2 regions of the Bacillus mesophilum genome follow, and region 2 is predicted to be linked to the other one. Evidence: riboswitches for the same ligand, from Rfam matches in the RefSeq annotation. Region 2 holds a riboswitch; the other holds the start of a gene.

The links. A riboswitch is a leader RNA that binds a small molecule or an ion and turns the genes downstream of it on or off. The one in region 2 is predicted to bind S-adenosylmethionine.
Positions count from the first base shown of each region.
Region 1: it holds a riboswitch for S-adenosylmethionine, as region 2 does, so the genes downstream of both, F7732_RS13485 (cyclase family protein) here and F7732_RS18505 (alpha/beta hydrolase family protein) in region 2, are expected to answer to the same signal.

Region 1 is NZ_WBOT01000004.1:54,235-66,279, reverse strand. It holds gene F7732_RS13510 (HAMP domain-containing sensor histidine kinase) at 1-1,031, opposite strand, end outside; gene F7732_RS13505 (response regulator transcription factor) at 1,031-1,717, opposite strand; gene F7732_RS13500 (GtrA family protein) at 1,893-2,282, opposite strand; gene F7732_RS13495 (phosphatidylglycerol lysyltransferase domain-containing protein) at 2,319-3,428, opposite strand; gene F7732_RS13490 (YehS family protein) at 3,662-4,153, opposite strand; gene F7732_RS13485 (cyclase family protein) at 4,372-5,124, opposite strand; SAM riboswitch class I at 5,211-5,308, opposite strand; gene F7732_RS13480 (dihydropteridine reductase) at 5,379-6,101, opposite strand; gene F7732_RS13475 (iron ABC transporter ATP-binding protein) at 6,151-6,903, opposite strand; gene F7732_RS13470 (iron chelate uptake ABC transporter family permease subunit) at 6,900-7,964, opposite strand; gene F7732_RS13465 (ABC transporter permease) at 7,961-8,977, opposite strand; gene F7732_RS13460 (siderophore ABC transporter substrate-binding protein) at 8,997-10,022, opposite strand; gene rlmD (23S rRNA (uracil(1939)-C(5))-methyltransferase RlmD) at 10,420-11,790, opposite strand.
Region 2 is NZ_WBOT01000007.1:89,967-102,011, forward strand. It holds gene F7732_RS18455 (AEC family transporter) at 1-278, opposite strand, end outside; gene F7732_RS18460 (Gfo/Idh/MocA family protein) at 675-1,712, opposite strand; gene F7732_RS18465 (ABC transporter permease) at 1,725-2,708, opposite strand; gene F7732_RS18470 (sugar ABC transporter ATP-binding protein) at 2,701-4,215, opposite strand; gene F7732_RS18475 (substrate-binding domain-containing protein) at 4,288-5,271, opposite strand; gene F7732_RS18480 (LacI family DNA-binding transcriptional regulator) at 5,385-6,374, opposite strand; gene F7732_RS18485 (sugar phosphate isomerase/epimerase family protein) at 6,578-7,546, shown strand; gene F7732_RS18490 (Parvovirus coat protein VP1-like protein) at 7,814-8,113, opposite strand; gene F7732_RS18495 (DinB family protein) at 8,284-8,760, shown strand; gene F7732_RS18500 (hypothetical protein) at 8,757-9,254, shown strand; gene F7732_RS18505 (alpha/beta hydrolase family protein) at 9,309-10,106, opposite strand; SAM riboswitch class I at 10,289-10,397, opposite strand; gene F7732_RS18510 (hypothetical protein) at 10,510-10,905, opposite strand; gene F7732_RS18515 (helix-turn-helix transcriptional regulator) at 10,902-11,111, opposite strand; gene F7732_RS18520 (hypothetical protein) at 11,496-12,008, opposite strand; gene F7732_RS18525 (hypothetical protein) at 11,989-12,045, opposite strand, start outside.

The DNA.
Region 1 (12,045 bases), on a different contig from region 2:
TGAGAGCTGATCTTGATCTGTGTACCTGCGTATTTATATGAATTACTAATAATATTATCTATGACCTGCTGCATTCTTACAGGATCGATAAGAATAATACACTGAGGCAGCGAACCATAAACAATTTGCTGATCATAATTGACGTTTTCAATCATATTATGGAGTTCTTCACTTGATACTTCAGTAACCGTTAACTTTAATTGCTGCAGCTCCTTTAAAGTAGCGTGGAACATATCCGTTATGAGCAAGTCAATTTGTTCTGCTTTCGAATAAATCGTGTTCACATGCTTTCTCACTTTCTCATCATTTGCCTGCACAAGCATTAATTCACTAACCGCTTTAATTGAAGCAACAGGTGTTTTTATATCATGACTCAATGTCGCCACCAGCTCCTTCTTGCTCTGATTAGATTCATATTCTCTTTGTTTGGCTGCATCAAGTTCTTCACGCAATAAATCAAAGCTTTCTGTGAATGCACCAAAATAATTATCCTTCTTTATAGGTAAAGGAATATCCAGATGACCTCTCGCTATATTCGCTGCAAAGTGCTGAAGCTGCTGAAATGGTTTCAATAGTGTTCTATGAATATAAACAATATAAAGAATACTAACTAGCATCAATATTCCAAATATAACACTTACAAAAGTGATTAATTCCCTCTTCATCTGCTGCAAAAGCTCTTGCTCATTATTGCGGATAATGACCTTTCCAACCGTTTCGTCATCACTCTGTATGTCTACAATAGTATCCCTATTTCTTACGGCTTCGTATAAATCGGTAAAATGATTGCCGGGTGTTTGATAGATCACGTTTGATTGATCATCAATGATAGCAAAAGACTGTTCGTTGTCACTGTTGTTGAATGGCATTTCGCTGAAATTCCTCCAATTTGCTTCAGCTGTTTTCACCACATCATTAATGGCAGCCAGATCGGCGACTGGCACATTTTTATTTTTTATAATGAGGATAGAGAAAATTAAACCTGCACTAAATACAGCAAAAATGATCATAATTAACAACTTAACTTTCATTAGCTGATATCCTCTAAAACATAACCTGTTCCCCAGACTGTTTTGATGTATTGCGGTTCCTTAGGATTTTCTTCAATTTTCTCACGCAAATGACGAATATGGACATTTAAGGTTCCGTCCCCTACAAAGGCATCTCCCCAAACATTCTGAAACAATTCATCTTTTGTGATAATTCGATTCTTATTACTCGCCAAGTAGGAAAGAAGCTTATATTCCATTGTCTTGAGCCCAATAGCAACTCCATTTACCCATACACGGTGCAGCTTTGTATCAATTTGAATATTGCCGAACTCTATAGTTTCCAGACTGCCTCTTTGACTGCTGCCATATCTTTTAAGTACAGCCTTTACTTTTGCCAATAAGATGCTCAGTGTATAGGGCTTTTGGATATAGTCATCTCCCCCTATGTTTAGGGCGATTAATACATCATCATCACTAGAACGCGCACTGATAAACAAAATCGGAATCTGTGTAGTCTGGCGCAATTTTTTACACAAGTCAAATCCTGACGTATCTCCCAAATTAATATCAAGAAGAATTAACGACGGCTGATTCGCCTCCAAAAAGCGCTCGCACTCCTCCGCCCCCGTCACAAACTCAGACTTCACATCAAACATATTAAAATACTCACAAGTCGACTCCGCCAAAGCAACCTCATCATCGACTATTAAACAATCCAGGATCATCTGCTGAACTCCTTTCGGTCTGCTTTATATTTATTGTACAAGAATATGGCGTCACTGTGACGCCCCGAAAAATATTGTTTCACAAGTTGTTCCACGGTTCGAATTAGTACTATGTGTATACACCAAAAACACCTGCATACATATGCAGGTGCCTTTTAAAAACGCGAAGAATATATTATTCCCCCTGAAAAGTCCAAAAATTATTTAATAAAAAGTTGACCAGCGGAATCACGAGAACCGTTACCAGCTCTCCCATGAAGTAATGAAAAGAAAGAATATGAACAACAAAAAATATAAGAATGACGTTCAATAAAAATCCAACCAGCGAAACTAATAAAAACCGAACTAATTTACGCTGAGTAAAACGGCTGTTAAATGTATACCGTATGTTTATTAAGAACGACACAATTGTCATGATGATAAAAGCAGCTGCAGATCCGATAACCGGATCCCATTGATATTTTTCAATGAAAATAAAAACAGAAAGAAAATATACACCCACACTGATGCAGCCGACCAAGCTATATTTTAGAAACCGTATAATTAAATCTCTCTGCAAAAGCATATATTTCCCCTCACTACCATCTACATACAGCGGATGCTAAAAATCTAGTTTTCTAAAAACCTTTTTTATAAACATGCCATTGCTCTTCATGATCGCTTTTTCTTGTAGTTGTCTTTTTCGGTTAATCAAAACAATTAATTGAAGAAAAATCACAGGCAAAAAGGATTTTTTGTATGCTAAATATTTCGGCTCCCAATCTGTTGCAAATTTACTCTTATATTCTTTTAAGCCTTTAAAGTTATATTTTTTATTTCCATAGCGATAGACCTGACGTATCATCTTTTCAGCCATAAAAGAATCCTGACCATCCCCAACATTGGAAAGAGGCGCCATTCCTAAACTGCATACTTGAAATTGATTATTTTTAGCCCATTCAAAAATGCTTAAAAATAGCATATCCATTGCACCAGGAAGACTGCTCTCGGTCTTTCTCATCAGATCAATGCTCAGTGTCTGTTTATAATCATCGGCTAATGTAGCAAACGCCGTAATTTGCCCGGAATCGTCACGCAAAAGCGCAATCGGAAAATGCGAAATATAATTTTGACAAAAAGAAACGACCGAAAAGCCCTTTTCCTTTTGACTTCCTAACCAAGAATTGGAGACTTCTTGAATTTCGGCAATCAGCATTTGTGAATGCGGAGGCTCTGCCACACTAAATGAAAAGCCGCTTCTGGAAAACTTACTCATCGTATTTCGGAATTTTCCCGCTTTTTTTCCTTCAAGTGTAAATTGATTTATCTTAATGACAGCTTCCTCACCCAGTTTTACAAATCGATAACCTCCATCATGATAAAGCTGCATGTATTGAGGAGTGACTTGGTAAAAAACCGGCTTTGCTTTTTTCCATTTACAATATTCATTAAATTCTTTAATAGCTCTGCCAAAATGTGCTTCGTCTCCGATTGGATCGCCAAGAACAACGAATTTATTAAAAATTTGCTTATACATAATTAAAACACTCTGATCACTTGACCAGAATTGTTGTTTATCTTGTAAAAAAATCAAATGCGACACATGATTGCCGCCTTTTTCTTTTAAAAAAGCTAACAGCTTATCAGAATGAACTTGCTGCTGATTTTCAGATAAATCCCTATTTACTTGTTGTCCTTGAAAATTAAAATTGAGATTTCTCATAAAAATCATAGGTCCTTCCTCCTGATAAATAGATAAATTTCACAGATTTGATCATACCATAAACGGGACCTTGTTCATATAAACAAATTATGGTCACTGTGACGCCCCGAAAAATCTTGTTTCACGAATTGTTCCACGGTTCTAAGGGAAGTAGAGTTTCTGCTGTATGTACAGTGTTTAAAACACGAAAAAACACCTACAAATTATGTAGATGCTGTTTTTTCGCAGCATTATAATACCGCCTAACCTCTATACTTAATCGCTAGCCCTTTCAAAAAGTTCCTCGCGAAATGGTCCATACAAACTTTATAGTTTTTATGACCTTCTTTTCTTAAAAATGCACCAAGTTCACCTTTTGATACGTTTAAGCCGGCATATTTGAATATTTCAATCATGTCTTCTGTTGTGAGAGACAAGGCGATTTTAACCTTCTTTAAAAGGATGTTATTCACGCTTGAGTTATTTTTGATGGGTGGTTCGGGAGTAGTTTCTTGGCCTGGTTTTGGCTCTTGCTTCCCTCTTTTATAAATAATGAAGCCATTTAAGAATGAATTCAGCATGCTGTTTGTTAGCTTAATTCTGTCTGTCTCTTCTTCTTCGTCTTCTTTCTTGAGAATCCTCACTACCTCTGGAACGGTAACCTCGTGGCCACCGAGTTTAAAAATCTCTGCCATTTGGCTATTTTTGATTTCTAACGCATATCTTAAACGGATTAATAGATCATTATTATCGATCATTCTACTTCCTCCTATAACTTGTACGGTTCTGCTTAAAAAAACTTGTGGAATACCTTCTAAAAGGCATTACTCATTTTAACATAAAATCATTTGATCTTCGTTCAATTCATAAAGTTTCCGTTAAACCTCTTTCAAGGTTTGCTAATATTCTTATCATAACCAATTATCTCTCCAAAAATGAAAGAGCCCTCCATATGGAGAGGCTCTTTTCTTTTTTAAGGCAGCAAAGCAAAAGAACGAACTGGAAAACCTGTAGCCTTTTCGGGCTTTGCACAAATATTGAAGATAACAGCACCTTTGGCCGGCAATTTATTGAGATTGGTTAATAATTCAACCTGATAGGTATCCTGTTCCAGTACATAGTATTCTCCAATTAGAGATCCATTTTTACGAACATCGATCGCTGCATCCGTATCAAATGTTTCATGTCCAACAGCCTTTATATTTCTTTCTTCAAATAAGAATTTTAAAGCCTCGATCCCCCAGCCTGGAGTGTGGCTATTTCCCTCTGTATCCTTATTCTCAAAAGCAGTCTTGTTCGGCCAGCGAAGACTCCAATCCGTACGCAATGCGACAAAGGAGCCTGCTTCGATGGTTCCATGCTCCTCTTCAAATTTTAGAATATCTTCAACACCTAGAATAAAATCATTATTTTCTTCCGCTTCCTTTGATTGATCAATGACAACCAAAGGCAGAACCAATTCCTTTAGGCCGAGTTCCTCTAAGTAACGCTTATTGCGAACAAAATGAATAGGAGCATCAATATGGGTACCATACTGTCCAGGAAAATTAAAACGCTGTGCAAAAAAGCCATCATCATGTGTAAAAAGTGTTTGAATTTCTGCATCTTCAAATGCAGCGAAATGAGGAGAATCTGGTCCAAATGTATGTGTGAGATCGACCCATTCCTTCCCTTTCAGTACCTCAATAGCCTGCAATAAATCATTCGCATTTTTTACAGTTGACATTACCAGCACCTCACCAATCTTTATAAAATAAAAAACCCTCTTCACAAATAAGAAGAGGGATAAATAAACATAAACTGCTGCCGCTCTTCTTATCTTCTAGCACACGCTACTGGAATTGGCACAAACTTAAAAGTTCGCTGCCGAGGCTTTACAGGGCCAGTCCCTCCACCTCTCTGGATAAGAAAAATTTTCTAAATATTAAGTTATTGTATTTACCATATAGTTAATATACTCACCTGTCAATACAAAAGTATTTATCTTTCATTTGACAAGTGAAGCGGCAGAAACTCAGCCAGCTGCTGTTCATGCTTATCAAGCATGATCTGTTCAGCCTTAATGCCTTGCTCCAGAAGCACTTTGATATTCTGCACAAGGAATTCGTCACTGCCGACAACATAGTAGAGACCATCTTTGTCTGCAGCCAGATTTTTCACTTCTTCGTAGTATTCTTCACGGTTATCAACGAACTGTGATGTAACCTTTTTATCTGGTGCAGATGCAAAAACATCTGTGAACAAGAACTGCTTTGATGAATCGATGTTTAAGGAATGAATTTGATTAACATTGTCAGCTCTGTTTAAGAAATCAAGTAAGAGCGGTCTAAAGGTTGCCAGGCCGACACCTGATGACAGCAGATAAATATTTTTCCCTTCTCTTTTCAGCGGAACATTTGAGTGGGTCTTAAAGATGGCAACTTCATCGCCAACTGTAAGGTTTTTTAGTATCGTTTTGAATTCAGAGCATTGCTCTCTAATGCGTGTTGTGATTCCAATCGCATTTTCATGAGGTAAAGTGGAGATGGACATATGGCGAATCAAACTGCGGTTGGGTTTATCTCCTGCATTAAAACCTTCTAATGCGAAGTGGGTGTGAGAACCTTCTTCCCATGTAAAATCTTGCGGACAGGCAAGCAGGTACGTTCTCACCTCAGGTGTTTCTTCAATAATCTTGTTAATTTTCACCCAATATATTTGCATGGTGATCCTCCTCATTGTGTGTTCCATTTTCATCTAATAATTTAATAATCTAATAAACAGCTATCGGCCCATAAGGACCTTCAATAATTTCAATTTTCGTTTCAAAAATATCTGTTAAAAGTTTTGGATCCATAACCTCTTCTACAGTGCCAAAAGCCGCAATTTGTCCTTCTTTCATTGCACAAATCCGATCAGAATATTTAGCAGCGAAATTGATATCATGCATAACAGTCAAAATGGTTCTGCCAAATTCATTCGCAACATGCCGCAAATATTCCATCATTTGAACAGATCGGGCAACATCAAGATTGTTTAAAGGCTCATCCAGAAGCACATATTCAGTTTCCTGGCAAAGCACCATTGCGACATATGCTCTTTGTCTTTGGCCGCCTGAAAGCTCATCTAAATATCTGTCTTCCAGATCCGTTAAGTCTAAGAAATCGATATACTTAGAGATAATCTCTTCATCTTCTCTCGTTAATCTTCCCTTTGAATAAGGAAAGCGTCCAAACCCGGCCAGCTGTCTAACCGTTAGCCTCGTCACAAAATGATTTTCCTGCCGCAAAATGGTAACAATTTTCGCTAAGTCATTTGATTTCGAAGAAGTAACATCCATATTCGCTACCATGATCTGACCTTCATCCAAATCCAGAAGCCTTCCAATCATTAATAGTGTCGTAGACTTTCCAGCACCATTGGGTCCAATTAAAGAAGTGAACCCAGCCTTTGGTATTTCAATATTCAAAGGTCCAATTTTTACTTCTTCCGTATATAGCTTTCTAGCATTTTCAATCTTTATCATAGCGACCTCTTCCTTAAAATGACGATTAGAAATACGATTCCGCCAAACAGTTCAATAAAAACGGAAACAGCTTGAGAATTAAATACATGATACATTAAAAAGTATGCACTCGTTAAAACAAAGAACCCGATAGCAAGAGCCATTGGAAAAATATATTTGTGATCATAAGTTGGCGCAGCCTGATAACTCAAAATGGCAACTAAAAAGCCAAAGAACGTAAGCGGTCCAACTAAAGCGGTTGATATCGACATTAAAACAGCGACAAGTACCAGTGTGTAAATGACATTTGATTGATATTTAACGCCAAAAGTAGTAGAGACATCTTTTCCAAGTGACAATATATTTAACTTCCTGGAAAAAACATAAAGCAATAATGCGACAATGATGACCATTGGAATGACAATCGGAAAATATGCTGGATCGGCATTATTAACAGAACCAATTAATCTTGTCTGCAGAAGGTCAAATTCTGATGGCGCAAGGAGTTTCCTCATAAAAGCGGATATCGTATTCAGCCCAGTTCCAATAATAATTCCTATCAGAAGCACAAGCTGTAAATTCCCATATTTCCCCGAAAGCAGCCAGCCATACAGGATCAAACTCATTAAGACCATAAGACAAACTTGAAGAAAGAATGGTCCAATGCCGCTAAAACTCACCATTGCGCTAGCACCAAAAATAAACATTGTACTCGTATGAATGGTTGAGTACAGTGATTCAAAGCCTAATAAAGAAGGCGTTATAATGCGATTATTCGTAATGGATTGGAAGGCAACAGTCGACAAACTGTGGCAAATGGCCGCAATCAGCATGGCCACAACAGCGACGATCCTTCTTTCAACAACTGGAATGAACGAAGGTGAATCAACTGGTACCGGATTGTTATAAACCAAAAGGCCGAATGCAAAGAGAAGACCCAAAGCAATCAATGTTATAAGCAGAATCCAATACCGTTTTTCATCCTTCTTCGTGCGAAAAGCACTAGCAGACCTGCTTTTATTATGGAGGCTAAAATCGATTTTCTTCATATTTTCTTTCTTTTTATATTCTAAAGCGTTCATCTTAGCCTCCTTGATTTTCTTTGTCTCAATAAGATCGAAATAAACACAACCGATCCGACTGATCCAAGTATTAAAGAGACAGGTACTTCAAAAGGCATAATAATGGTTCTAGAAATGATGTCACATAGAGTAATCGTCCCCATACCGATCAAACATACCCAAGGCAAATTACTTCTAAGATCATCTCCTCTGATCATGGAAATGATATTTGGGACAATTAAACCTAAAAAAGGCAAGTTCCCAATTACTGCTGCAACAATACCAACTGCAACCGCAATAAGGCCATTAGCCAAAAGAATGAGCGTATTATAATTAACTCCAAGACTTGTTGCTACATCTTCTCCAAGGCCAGCTAAAGTCAATCTGTTTGCATATATAAAAATAAGAACTGTTACAATGACAATGATCCATAAATACTCATACCTTCCAGCCTGAACAGACGCAAAAGAACCGACAAACCAGCCTTCAATCACTTGCGACATTTGGAAAAAGAGTCCTAAAAAGGTGGAAACAGCAGAAATGACTGCACCCAGCATCAGACCAATAATCGGTACAATTAAAGAGGAACGAAGTCTGACCCTTCTTAAGAATAAAAAGAAAATCATGGTGCCCACAAATGAAAAAATGATTGCACCCGTCATTCTAAGAACCAAAGATGGACCTGGAACAAATAAATAAACAACTAGAAGCCCCAAGCCTGCCCACTCAATCGTACCTGTTGTGGTAGGTTCAACTAAACGGTTCTGTGTAATAAGCTGCATAACAAGCCCTGCCATTGCCATCGCAGCTCCGGTAAGCATGAGTGCAACTGTTCTTGGCACACGAGTGATAAAAAACATTTCCATCCCGTCTTCTTGTCCGCTTATATCATAGACTCCAGTAAACAGCGAAATGACCCCTAAGCCAAATACAACAATAATGGCTAGTATAAAAGGTTTTGTCCATATTTTATTTTGGTTATACAACCGGGATTGAGAATTTTTCTCAATCCCGGTTATGATATTATTTTGCACTATGTTAAACTCCTTTACACTACTCTGCTAGAGCAGCAGCAATGCTTTCAAACAACTCTATGAAAGTTTGCACTGATTCATTTAAGTAAGTATCCATTGGTGCATAAACAATCTGTCCTTCAGAAACAGCTGTTGTATTTTGAAGAGCAGGTGAATTATCAATTACATCTTGTGCTGGTACTTTATCTGCTTCACCAGAGATTGGCGCATCACGGTCTAGTACGAACAGCCAATCCGGATTGCTTTGTGCAATCGCCTCAACTGAGATTTCATCGCCTTGGTGATCTGTAGTCGTTTCATCAACCTCTAAAGCTGGAGTCCATTCAAAGATATCATATAACGGCCCCCAAACACGTCCAGTATGTGGAGCTGAGAAATTGATAGCACCACCAGAAACGATCACACTCATCACTTTATCACTGCCATTATAAGCAGACTTCGCTTTTTCAATTGCTGTATCAAGATCTGCTGCCAATTGCTCAGCTTCTTCATTTTTATCAAAAATCTTCCCTAATGTAAGAGTTGTTTCTTTAAAACCATTTACTAAATTCTCACCAGGTGCTTCAGCTTCCTCAGAAACGTCAACATTTAAATCAATAACCGCTGCATTAGGCACTAATTTTTTGATATCTTCATAGAATCCTGAAAATCTTTGACCCACAATAACAAGCTCAGGATCTGCAGCTGCTAATATTTCAAGGTTTGGTTCACGGTGATTTCCAATATCCTGTACATTCTCATCCGCTACATATGGGGAATCTTCTAACATTACTGCTTTGGGTACAGCAGCTAACTCAATATCCCAAGCTTCTAATGTTTCAAATGTTCTGTTATCCAAAGCAACTACATTCTTAGGATTGACAGGAACTGTAACCGTTCCATGAGCATCAGTGATTTCAACTGTTTCAGGTTCAGCAGACTCAGCGTCCTCAGTTGTTTCAGGTTCACTTGCCTCAGGCTCACTATTTGCAGTATCTGAACTTGAACAAGCCGCCAGCATCAAGACAAAAATCGCCATAATGATCGTTAATTTAATTTTCCCCATTTCTCATACCTTCTTCCCTATGTATTATAAATTTTATAAAACTAACAAATTATTGAAATGATAAATGGACTATCTATGTTTTATTTTTTGCTGAATGAAATAAGATGTTTAACATAGTGCTCAGCTATATCATAAAACGTTGATAATGATTATCATTTGCAATGTTCTATCAAAGTATATAACAAGATTATTAGATAAATCAACCCTAAATTCGGCTTATTTTCTCAATTACTGTGCTTATTTTTTCAATTAGGGGTTGATGAAGGTTTTTTTGTCCTGGGAGTTATAAGGAATTGAGTGGGATTTGAAAGGAAAAAGAGGGAGGAAAAGGTGGACTGATAATGCAAAAAATCCCGGATTTCTGTTGAGGAAATCTGGGATTTTTTTGCATTGTTACTTATCTTAATTCTATTAACGCTACGCATTCAACATGCGTCGTCTGCGGAAACATATCCACTGGCTGCACTTCCAGCGTTTTGTAACCACCATCCTCAAGAATTCTGAGATCTCTTGCGAGGGTGGCTGGATTGCAGCTGACGTAGACGACTTTGTGGGGTTTCATTTCAATGATGGTTTGAAGCAAGGCTTCATCGCAGCCTTTACGTGGCGGGTCGACGACTAGAACATCCGCTTTAATTCCTTGCTCGTACCATTTCGGGATGACTTCTTCAGCCTTTCCAACAGCAAAATCCGCATTGGTAATGTCATTTAGCTCAGCATTTCGCTTTGCATCTTCAATGGCTTCTTGGACAATTTCGACTCCATAGACCTTCTTCGCTTTTTGTGCCAAGAATAACGAAATCGTTCCGATGCCGCAATATGCATCAATGACCGTTTCATTTCCAGCAAGACCAGCATATTCTAAGGTTTTATCATAGAGTACCTTGGTCTGGTCAGGATTAACTTGATAAAAGCTTAAAGCAGAAATGGCAAATTTCACATCACCGATATAATCGTAGATCACTTCGCTTCCCCAAAGCACCTTCACTTTATCCCCTAAAATCACATTTGTCCGTTTGGAGTTGATATTGTGAACAATGGATTTCACTTTTGGGATGCGTTTGACTATTTCAGCGACAATTTTATTTTTATTGGGGAAATCAGGGGTTCTTGTGATCATGACAACCATCAATTCACCCGTTTCCTTCCCGTAGCGAGCCATAATATGACGCAGATCTCCCTTATGTGTTTCTTCATTGTAAGCCTTCACGCCAAGCTCACTGCAGATCTCTTTCACCATCTGGATTGCTCCATCTACTTCTGGAAGCTGAATTAAGCTCTCATCCGTTTCGATAATTTCATGACTTCGTGGTTTAAAGAATCCCGAGATCAGTTTCCCGTCTTTCTCTCCAACAGGAACCTGCGCTTTATTTCGGTAATGCCATGGATGCTCCATCCCTAGAACTGGATGAACCTTCACATCTTCAAGCTTCCCAATTCGAGTAAGTACTTGACGTACTTGGTTCTCCTTGAATGCAAGCTGACCTTCATAGCTGATATGCTGAAGCTGACAGCCTCCATACTTATGGCTATCCTCCTTAGCAATATCAACTCGAAAATGGCTTCGTTCTAAAAGTTCAGCCAGCCGGCCGATCCCAAAGCCTTTGTTGACTTTAATAACTTTAATATTTGCCTTTTCACCTGGCAGTGCGCCATGAACAAAGATTGGATAACCATCTACCTTAGCGACACCTGCACCGTCATGGGTCAAATCCTCGAATTCTACCTGTATATAATCATTCTTTTGAACTGGAATTGTTTTGCTCATATATGTCTTCCTTTACTCTCTTAATACGTTCTGATTGCTAGCAAAATTGTACCATATAATCAGCCTGAATACGAAACGGATCACAGCATTCCTATAATAACCCAGATGACTTACCAGTTCCTGCTGGCTATTTTAGAATAACCGCCTGCGCTATTTTAAACACTACATCTTGATTTGCATTTATATATTTCCTATTTATACAAGTTCTTTCTACTAAATAAAAAAAGAGCTTTCCCCTACATCTGGAAGCCCTTC
Region 2 (12,045 bases):
ATGGCAGCATCATTTCTTTCAAGCTTCAAAGCACGGCTCCACCCTATGCCGATCAGCATCATTGTCAGTGTAAACAGGAAAAGATACAGAGCGACCTCTACTAAAAGCTGCATGTTAAAGTTGGTTTGATAAATATTCATAAAAATAGCTGCAGGCATCAATCCATATGTCATTAAATGACTAAGTGATTTTAAATCAAAGCTAAATTTCTTCTGTAAAAATAAACCCAATAATAAAAGCAGGAGAATTGGAGCAATAATATTCAAGAAGATCTCCATCATGACCATCCTCAGACACACCACCATTCAGTTATCTACCTTTGCAGTATATTCCTCCAATAAATACTTGTAAAATATGAATTTATTATGGTATGAGATTAGAAATGCTTATGAAGTTACTCCTTGTGTTTACCCATAATAAAGATCATCTCGTAAATGGTGTGATTTCCATTCCATGATACTCCCTTTCCACGAGGCGGGTGGTGATCCTCCTCGTCGCCATGCTCCTGCGGGCTTTCATCTTCGCACTCCTTTAGCAGGAATCTCGCTCCATTCTGTTCCAATAACGAAGCATATCACTAAAAATAATCTCATTTACCAAAATTAATAAATTACAAAACTTGTGAAAAATATACTCAAAAAAATCCATACCAGTTTCCCAGTATGGATTAATATTTAATCTACCTCAACCACTGTATTCGTCTCGGCCGCTTTTATTATCGCTAGTATAACCTGCAGAGATAATAAGCCATCTTCTCCTGTGACGGGTACATGTTCATCATGCTGCAGACTTTCCAGAAAAGCATCAATGACACCGCTGGCACTCTGATTCTCATTTGTCTGTATCCCTTCGATCTCGTACCTTATCTTTTCTCCTGCATGAGAAACCAGCTCAAGTTGATAGTCTGGATCATGATAGATTTTCAGGATTCCCTTTTCACAGTATAAAATAGTGCTGTTATCCTCTTCTCCATAATAAGTCCAAGAAAAGGATCCTGTACCGATGATACCCTTCCTCGTTTTCAGTGAGCAGACAATATTATCACAAACTTCAATCGGTTTGTCAGATTCGTCTTTTTTATGAAGAGCACCCATGAATGAACTCACATCTGTAATTTGATCGTCCAGCAAATAATGAATAAGATCGATCTTATGGACGCCAAGATCACCCGCCACTCCCAAACCGGATCTATTCTTTTTAAAGAACCAAGTGGAATTGGTTTTATTGATTCCCCAGCTTTCAGGACCGCCATGTCCAAAGGTAGTTCGGAATGTTAATACTTTCCCAAGTTTACCGCTGCTGATAATCTCCTTTGCCTCTTTATGTGCTTTTGTAAATCGCTGATTATGAGCAATCATCAGTTTTTTCCCTGTTTCGTCTCTTGTACGTATCATATTTCTTGCTTCATCCACTTCTAAAGAAAGGGGCTTTTCGCACAATACATGCTTTCCGCTTAACAGGGCGCTTACAGTATCTTTCTCATGATTTTCATTTGAGGAGCATACACTAATTGCTTCAACACTTGGATCTTCCAGCAGATCTTCTAATGAATAGGCTGCTCTGCCGTTAAACTGTTTTGCTAATGCTTCCGCTCTTTCTGGATTTCGATCATAAAAAACAATTTCATTCACATATGGATTAGCACCATATTCAGGTGCATGCCGATTTTTTGCAATGGATCCGCAGCCAATAATCCCCACGTTGATTCCCATTCAGCATTCCTCCTATTCTCTCTTTTGAAATACCACCGCTACAATAATAATCGCTCCTTTTACAAACCCTTGCAGGTGAGGAGAGACATTCATTAGGTTCATCATATTATTTAAGATACCTAATATTAAAACCCCAAAGAAAGTACCGATGACTTTCCCGCGGCCACCCGTCATTCTTGTTCCCCCAATAATAACAGCCGCAATAGCGTCAAGCTCATATTGCATGCCAGAGCTTGAGGATGAAATAGAATTCAAACGTGATGTTTCAATGATTGCTGCAACACTCACAAGCAATCCAGCAAGACTATATACTGCAATTTTTACCCGATCTACTCTTATTGCTGAAAGCAGTGCCGCTTTTTCATTGCTTCCAAGCGCGTAAACATGACGGCCAAAGCTTGTTTTATGCATAAGCATATATACCAAAACGGCCATTAAAATAAAGATAATAATTGGTACATCAATAACCCATAGTTCAGTATTGGCAATTGCTGTGAAGCCTGATACTTCACCTGAGATACTCCCGCCTTCTGCAATGTATAAAGCAATCGATCTGGCTCCAGCCATCATTCCAAGCGTTGCAATAAAGGAGGCAATCTTCCCTTTCGCAACTAATAATCCATTCAATAGACCAATAATGACGCCCGAAGCTAAAGCAGTCAGTATCCCAACTAGGATACTTCCACTGGCATTCAGCGCAAGGACTGTAAGAACGCCAACTAAAGCAAGAACCGACCCTACCGATAAATCAATCCCGCCGGACAGCATAACCACTGTCATACCGAGAGCAACAATTCCAATAATAGAAACCTGCATTAGTATATTCAGCTGATTATTAATATCTAAGAATCTTGGATTCACAATGGCAGCTAAAATAAAAATAATGACAAAAGCAATAATAACGCTATATTCTGACCAAATCCATGTAAGACGTGATTTTGCACTTCCCATGGCAGATCCTTGGTTTGCGGGTTCTTTTAATTCTGGATTAGCCAATCTGTTCATCCTCCCTTTTTGCTCCTGTAGCATAGCTCATGATCATATCCTCTGTGGCTCTATTACCATTAAATGAGGATACGATTTCTCCTTGATACATAACATATATGCTCTGGCAGAGCCTAAGAATCTCAGGTGCTTCTGAGGATAAAATGATGATCGCTTTCCCCATCGCTGCTAACGCGAGAATTTGCTCATAGATCTCCTGCTTTGCTCCAACATCAATACCCTGTGTAGGATTATCGAAAATGAGGATATCAGGGTCTGCCTCCAGCCACTTTGCCAGCATTACCTTTTGCTGATTTCCTCCGCTAAGTTTATCGATCGTGATATTCGGATCATGAACTTTAATATTCAGTAAATCCTTATAATGTCTGAATCGCTTTCTCTCAAGGCTTTGATCCAGCAGTCCATTTCTATTAAACTTGGATAATGATGAAAGACTCATATTATGAATAACACTTAAATCTTTGATTATGGCATTCTCTTTTCGGTTTTTTGGAACAAAACCAATTTTCGCTTTGACAGCCTTTTGCGGATGATCTATTTTTAACACTTGGCCGCGAACCTTAATTTGACCCGTGTATTTTTTTCGATAGCCAAAAATACTTTCAAACAGCTCTGTTCTTCCATCTCCAGCAAGACCCGTAAATCCTACTACTTCTCCGGCTTTTACGGAAAAATTTATATTTTTGTATAACCCTTCACTGCTTAAGTTATTTACCTCTAACAGAACAGCTTCCTGACTTTCCTTGTGTTCAAACCGTTCATTCGAGATCGCCTTCCCTACCATTAGCTTTGTAATTTGATCCAGTTTGAATTCCTTTACAATTCCTGCTCCTGCAAGCTCTCCATCACGCAGCACCGTAAAACGATCACAGATCTCTTCAATCTCTTTAAGCTTATGGGAAATGTAAATGATGGAAACGCCAGTCTCCTTTAGATTACGAATAAAAGTGAACAGCCGCTCTACCTCATGATCAGCTAGTGAGGAGGTTGGTTCGTCCATGATAATCAGTTCTGATTTATGAAGTAATGATTTCGCTATTTCAATAAATTGCTTATAAGAATTATCGAGTTCCCGGACATAGTTTTTCGGATGAATTTCCACTCCAAGCCGCCCTAAAATATCGGCAGTCTGCCTGCACATCTCCTCAACATTTAGAAAGCCAAATTTATTTTTAATCTCTGTTCCTAAAAATAAATTTTCATAAACCATTAAATCAGGGACAACATTTAACTCTTGATGGATAAAGCTGACTCCATTTGCTTTTGATTCACGCGGATCGGACATTTTCACATCGCGTCCTTCTATTGTAATGCTTCCAGAATCCGGCTGATGAACTCCTCCTAATATATTCATAAGCGTTGATTTGCCAGCCCCATTTTCTCCAAGCAGGGCATGAACCTCGCCTTTTTGAACCTGAAGTGAAACACCTTTAAGCACCTTGACTCCATTAAAAGATTTTTTAATATTTCTCATTTCTAAGTAGACTTTATTCTCCATTTTCTCACCCCTTCACTTTGACAATAGGCAAAGCAGCGGAAGGAAACGTTTTTACATTTCCTTCCTCATTTATTAAAACTTTGAATCAGGATTGTAGAACTCATCAGCATTTTCTTTTGTAACCTGTGTAGCCTCTTTAACAACCATTGATTCTGAAGGATCTTCACCCTTTGCAATATCCCCTGCGATTACAACCGCATCCTTCACCATTGTTGGCGAATAAAGGAAAGTTGCTTTAATTAAGCCATCCTCTTTCATATTCTCAAATACTTCCTTAGCACCGCCTGCACCAGTAACAAATTGAATATCTGTTCTTCCTGCCTCTTTAATTGCCTGAATAACACCTAAAGCCATTCCATCATCCTGTGTAAACACAGCATCAATCTCGGGATGTGCCTGAAGGATGTTTTGCATAACAGTTAGAGATTTTTCTGTAGAGAAATCACCGCTCTGTGAAGCGATCACTTCCATTCCTTCTTCACTTTCCATTGCTTCTTTAAAGCCTGATCCGCGCTGTTCCGTTACAGAACTAGGCGGTCCTGTGATTTCAACCACTTTTCCTTCTCCGCCTAACTGTTCAATAAAGTACTTTCCTGCATTTACACCGATTCCTTCATTATCGCCTTTCACGACAACTGTTGCCGCATCATTCTCTAATTCTCTATCCACAATGACAAGCGGAATTCCAGCATCTTTGATCTTTTGCCCAACAGGTGTCAAGGCAGCTGATTCAATCGGCAGCATGACAATAACATCTACTTCCTGAGAAATAAGATCGTCTACATCATTGGCCTGTTTATTTGGATCTGCAGCATTAGTGATCACATAATCAATGTTTTCACTTTCTTTTAACTCTTTCGCCTGGTTTTCAGCTTCCTCAATTAGCGCTCCCATCCAGCCATGTGTAGCGGAAGGAAGAGAAATCCCAATTTTCAAACTTTTTTCGCCGTCAGTTTCTCCGTTGCCGTCTCCATTGCCCTCTTCACTGCACGCCGCAAGAATCGTTAGTAAAAAAACAGTAAGTCCAACCATTAATAAGCGTTTCAAGCGATCCACCCCTTTTTTAGTTTTACATCATGCCGCCTATAATGTAATCGATTACATTTACATGTAAGGCCAGCGCTCTATTATCAAATCATTAATAACAGAGCGCTGATCTTAGCTGATGTCTATCCTAAAGTTGATTGGCGTATGACTAATTCATGGTCTAAAATCACATTTTCTACTTCTTGACCCTTTATTTTTGCAATGAGCATTTCCGCCGCAATGGTTCCCATTTTATACATCGGCTGTGCAACCGTTGTCAAAGTTGGATTGGTCATATTCGAAAAATCGATTTTATCAAACCCTGCTACGGCAATGTCATTTGGCACCAGCAATCCTTGGCTATTTATTTCTTTTAATGCCCCAATGGCAAGCAAATCCGATACTGTAAATACGGCAGTTGGTCGCTCTTTTAGACTCAAAAGCTTCCTCATTGCCTGCTGTCCTTGCTCAAACCCAAGCTGCTGTGTATGGATGATATACGATTCATTGAGTTCTAATCCATGCTCCATGATTGCCCGTTTATAGCCCATCATTCTTTGTCTGGCGTACAAGTACTTCTCATCTGAGTTAATGATCGCAACTTCTTTATGCCCTAGTTGTATTAAATGCTTGACTGCTTGGTAAGAGGCCCTTTCGTTATCGATTGTCACATAAGGAATCCCGCTGTCTGGCGTGTACTCGCTGCATTGAATAATCGCATGTTTTTTTGCCAAAACTTTTAGTGTTTCGGTATTAACAGCAGGGTCCATTGATATAATGCCATCTGCCATTTTTGTTCTTACCAGGTCAAAATAAATATTTTCACGCTCAGGACTTGAATCGGTTTCACAGAGCAAAATATTATAGTTTGAACTGATCGCTATATGCTCAATCCCTTTAATAACCTCCGAATAGAATGGGTTTGTGATCGCTGGAATTAAGATCAGCAGCATTCTGCTTTCAGAGTTTCTTAAATTTCGGCCAAGCATACTCGGTTCATAATTTAATTTTTCAATTGCCTGCTCAACTTTAAATCTAGTTTTTGCACTGACTGTTCTTTGTCCGTTTAGTACTCTCGAGACGGTTGCAACAGATACACCTGCTAGCTTTGCAACCTGCTGGATATTCGCCATATTTTTGTGCCTACTTTCTGTATTGCTGAACCGCTAACGATGTAATCGATTTCAACTCGATGATATTACACACGGAATTATCTGTCAATACTAAAAATTAATTTCATAAAACAGTTGATTTATCATGTTTTTTTTAATAACTTAGTTTATGTAACGGATTACATTTCTTTATTTTCTGAAAATAATAATTGGAGGGGTCTATTTTGAAATTAGGTGTCTTTACAGTTTTATTCTCAAATAAATCATTTCATGACATGCTTCAATTTGTTTCTTCTAAAGGAATTGAAGCAATTGAACTTGGCACTGGCGGCTATCCGGGAGATGCCCATTGTTCAATCGATACATTGCTCGGTGATCGCAGTGCCCTTAATCAATTTAAACAGGATATTAATAGCCATGGTTTAATTGTCAGTGCGTTAAGCTGCCATTCGAACCACCTTCACCCGCAAAAAGCTATATCCGAACCAGCAGATATACTGCTGAACAAAACGATGGAGCTTGCAGCGGAGCTTGAGATTCCAGTAGTGAACACTTTCTCCGGCTGTCCGGGAGATCACGAGAATGCTCTCTACCCGAACTGGCCAGTAGCTCCGTGGCCTCATGATTTTCAGGAAGTGCTAAAGTGGCAATGGGAGGAGAAAATCATTCCGTATTGGAGCAAAAAGAATGAACGAGCTGTAGAGCTCGGCGTGAAAATCGGCCTCGAGCTTCACGGCGGTTTTTCTGTTCACACACCTGCGACCATGCTGAAGCTGCGGGAACATTGCGGCAGTGCAATTGGTGCTAACCTTGATCCCAGCCACATGTGGTGGCAAGGCATTGATCCTGTCGAGGCGATTAAGATTCTTGGCAGAGAAAATGCTATTTTCCACTTCCATGCCAAAGATACCATCATTGATCAGCAGAATGTGAATAGAAATGGAATAACGGATATGACTGACTACAGCAAAATGCAAAACCGCTCATGGAATTTCCGGACTGTCGGGTATGGACATGACACCAAAACGTGGGCAGACATGATTAGCGCTCTTCGTTTATACGGATATGATTATGTCGTCAGCATTGAGCATGAAGATGGGTTAATGTCCGTAGAAGAAGGCTTTTCTAAAGCAGCAGCAAACTTGAAACCGCTTTTATTCAGTGAGCCAGCAGCTGAGATGTGGTGGGCTTGATCGGAGTAAAGACCAAAAACGCCCGGAACACTCTATTCGGGGCTTTCTGGGTCTGTTTCGTCTAAATTACTGAGTTCGTCAGTTGAAAAAGCGATTATTTGAATTAAAAATAATCATTGAAAGATCTTTTTTCACCTCTTTAGAGATTAGCAGAAGATTTGATTAAAAAAAGCGGAGGCAAGCCGCTCTGGAAAGCCGATATCCGCCAAACACAAAGGGAGCTCCTCTCCCTTTTTTGGCTCTGAAGCTGGATACGATTCAAAAAGACTATTCAACCCATCGTCCGCATCTCATCGACATTCTAAATTTCATGAATCGCGATATTAATCGAGCTTTCTTTCCTTCGTCTGTACAATTGTTCAATTTTGACTCCACACATTGAATCAATACTTGATCGCATCTGCAGCTGTCTCCATATTCACTAAGACACTCATCGTGCTTCTTGCAGCAGTAATCCACATAATTGATCGGCTCTCCCGGACCGCTGCAGCCTGGACCGCAATAGCGGTAGCCACCAGACAGGCAGAAGCCAGGGCCTCTCGTCCGGCGCCTATTCTGTATTCTCATACTCTACTTCACTCCTTCCTATTATCCATACGCACCTCTACCAAAAAGGATTGGAGGAAAACCTATGAAAATAGCGGAATTTCTTAATCACCTCACTAGAAGAACCAAATACCTAGAGGATTCTCGAGTAAAAAATAGAATAGTATGTATTAAATAAAGGGGGAGTTATGATGCTGTCTTTTTTTGAGTATAACTGGCAAGTTCGAGATGAATGGCTGCATTGGTGTGAGCAGCTTTCATCAGAAGTATTGCTGCAAAAGCGAGTCGGCGGTGTCGGCAGTATTCAATATACACTGTTTCATATTATCGATGTAGAGTATAGCTGGCTGCGTGCGATCCAAAGTCAGGACGATGTGATTTTTGACTTCGACTCCTATAAAAGTTTAGAACAGCTAAAAATTCTCACTCAGCAAACATTATCTGAGAATAAGGCTTTTATGACTGGAATAGAGCCACATACATACAACCAAAAAGTTTATATTCCATGGGAAGATGAATTTTATACGGTATCTGATATTCTGCATCATTTAGTGGCGCATGAAATTCATCATATTGGGCAGCTCTCGGTTTGGGCAAGAGAGCTGGGACTTACACCAATTTCTCCCGGCTACATTGGAAGGCAGTTTTCATCTTTAAGTAAAATATGAGATCTTACAAAAAAACCACTCTGATTATCCTATTGTTAGCCTTTTTAGTATTTCCCTCTAAGATATATGCTCTTGATTGTGCAATACCAGAGCCCTTGCAGGCCATACATGACTATGAAGCTGTTTTTATCGGTAAAGTGATCAGCAGCAGTGACCTGACCAAAAATACTAAACTTGAAGTTGTACAGTCATGGAAAGGTGTAAACACGATGGAGGTTAAAATATATGAGGATAACGTTTGGGGAAACACATATAAAGCAGGAGATAAAATACTGGTTTTCGCCAATAAGGAATTCGGATTCTGGAAAGTGCCTCTTTGTGCACCCATTCAGCAGAATGTTGATGAAACAAATGAAGAATGGGACGTATTTGGGGAACCGGTAACATTGAAGCATTCCACAGGACTGCTGCCTTTATATCTGGCTGTCATGACATTCTTTCTTTATTTACTAAATAACTATTTTAAGAAAAGAAAAAAGAGCGGAAGTGATTAAAAGCCTCTTTCTCACTTACCGCTTTTCCCGCTCGTTTTCTGCGTTCTGTTCATACTAAATGACCAGCGTATGTCTCTGCCCAATCCATAACTTTGTTTCGTGAATCAGCTGTTTATATGTCGCCGCAGATGAAAACGTATGGTTGGCTCCATTGATAATTCTCTTATCACATATTCCCTGTTTACGCGTCCGAAATGCATAATAATAATTGTAGCAATGGTTCACGCTAATTTCTTCATCTGCCGAACCATGTATTAGCAGAACATCTCCATTAAATTTAGATACAAGTTTTAGCGGATGATATTTTTTTAGTGATTCTATAAACTTTTCTCGTAAATAATATCCCTGGTAATCAAATTCACCGCTCTCTTTCAATACTTCCAGTCTTTCTTCTCCTACAATAGAGGTTATATCCTTAAATGGCTGGCCAACAGCGCTCCACAACACAAGTCTTTTAATTCTCTGATCCTGTGTAGCAGTCAAGAGAGCCACTGCACCTCCAAGACTATGCCCTATAAGCACTAACTGTTCCCGGTCTATATGTTCAATCTCGAGTGAATAGTTGATGATTGATTTTGTCTGGAGAATCCAATCATCAATACAGCTTTGCCCGTAATCTCCCTCACTCTCACCGCATCCTGCATAGTCAAAGCGAACAATTACACATTCCTCCAGTGATAATTCTTGAGATGCTTTGACAAAGAGACGATTAATTCCTACCTTCGAGCCTACAAATCCGTGACAAATTACGATGACGGGATATTTTTTATTTTCTTTCCCATATAAATCTGGATAATGAATCGCTGCTGCCAGTTTTCGATCTTCCCATTGAATTGAAATATGCCTTATCATTTCTCCACCTCATTTAAAAGATATTATTCTTATCGAATTAGTCAGATTAATACTGACAAGTGTTGCTGTTAAGTAGCACACAGCGTCCTAGTTCTTTCCGGGCAGAATTCAATACTTAGCAGACACAAAAAAATCCCACCTTATGCTTTTGACAGCGTAAGATGAGATTTAATTAACCGTTCTCCTTATCTGCCAAGCAAATACGCTTGTTGGAATTGGCACAGTGCTCAAAGCTTGAGTCTGCTGCCGAGGCTTCAAAGGGCCAAATCCCTCCACCTCTCTGGATAAGATTATGAAATTATATTTATTCTAATACAATTATTGTAAATAATCAATACAAAACTGCAGCCTATTTTAAGCAAGACAATGAAAAGCGAGATGCCCAGTTCAGGGAACTACCCTATTATGCTCTTTTGACTATAAATGATCCAATGGCAAGAACCATAAACAAAAACAGTAAATAGAGGCTGATTGCTCCAAGTTCTATTGTTTCATGCCCTAACCCAACTAGTACAATCACAACAGCCATGCTGCCAATCAAGACAAAGTATAGAGCAATTGCATAAAAATTCTTCATGTTATTCCATGTTCTTTCATCCACATCAGGTACATGATCTCTTTTTTTTATTTCACGAATCTTAGCGGCCGCAGCCACAAGTCCAACACCTGCTACTGTTCCGCCTATACCGGCAGCAACGGCGCTCCATGCCAAGTCTGGAATCATCCATTTGGCAATCAGAATACCTGCACCCATACATACAACAATAAACCCCAATGCTAAATACTGCAGATTTTTCATTTAGTATCTTCCTCCAATGTAAATAATTCTTCGATTGGCACATCGAAATATTTAATCATTTTAAGAGCAAGCTCAAGGCTAGGATTATATTTATGCTTTTCAACTGCATTGATCGTCTGCCTCGTAATTTGCAATGCCTCTGCCATCTCAACTTGGCTAATTCCTTTCGCGAGTCTGATTTCCTTAATTCGATTGGTAACCTTCAAATGATTCCCCGCCATCCATGTAAAGATATCTTTACACAGAGTATAACATGTTCCAAAAGAAAAAGTAAAGATATCTTTACACTACAGAAAATTAATTATGATTCTTTTGAAACAGATTCTCTTTTCTTATTTAAAGATTTAACTCAGAAAAAAATTAGAAAATCCAGAAACTACAATCATAAACCAAGGGAATTGTAACAATATCTTAGTTGATATATGGACATTTTATATTTGGATCGGAACAGCAATCTGAAGAATTTTTTGGAGTTTTTAGAGCAAAGGTGCGAAAGAAAGAGGTTCTGGAGGAGATCCGGCTAAATATTGTAAAACCGCTATCGTTCAGCCATGTGCTATTATTGCTAAAACCAACATGAAGGGAGCTGCTTAGTTCGCCCCCTTATCATCATCATGAGGCATAAAAACTTTTCTATATAGAAATAACTGCACAGATTGAACCAAAAGGTAAATAGGAATAGAGTATGAGGAACGATAGCCGTTCTTAAAGTGAAAGATACCCACTTTAATTGCCCATACTTCAACAAGAATGGCTAGAGCACTCCAGCCTAAAATATAAGGAATAACCTTCCAGCCTGTTATATTAAAACGCCGATAGATATAAATAAATATATACCCAAATGGGGCATACATTAAATAACTGAACATATCAAACGTCTGATAGATTGCCTGATCATTTACATCGTATAGATCTAATGGAGGTGCGGCTAATGTGTGATCAAACATCAGCCCAGTTGTCACTCCAAATAATAAACTGAAAACCGTTGATGCCTTCGATAATATTTTAGGAAGAACCATAACAATAAGTCCTCCTATAATAATCATCCCCAGGACAACCATTTCATTGGCATTAAAACCTTGCTCATACAAGATGTTTTCCACTTGTCTTCATTCCTTTTGTAATTTTGCGAGAAACGTA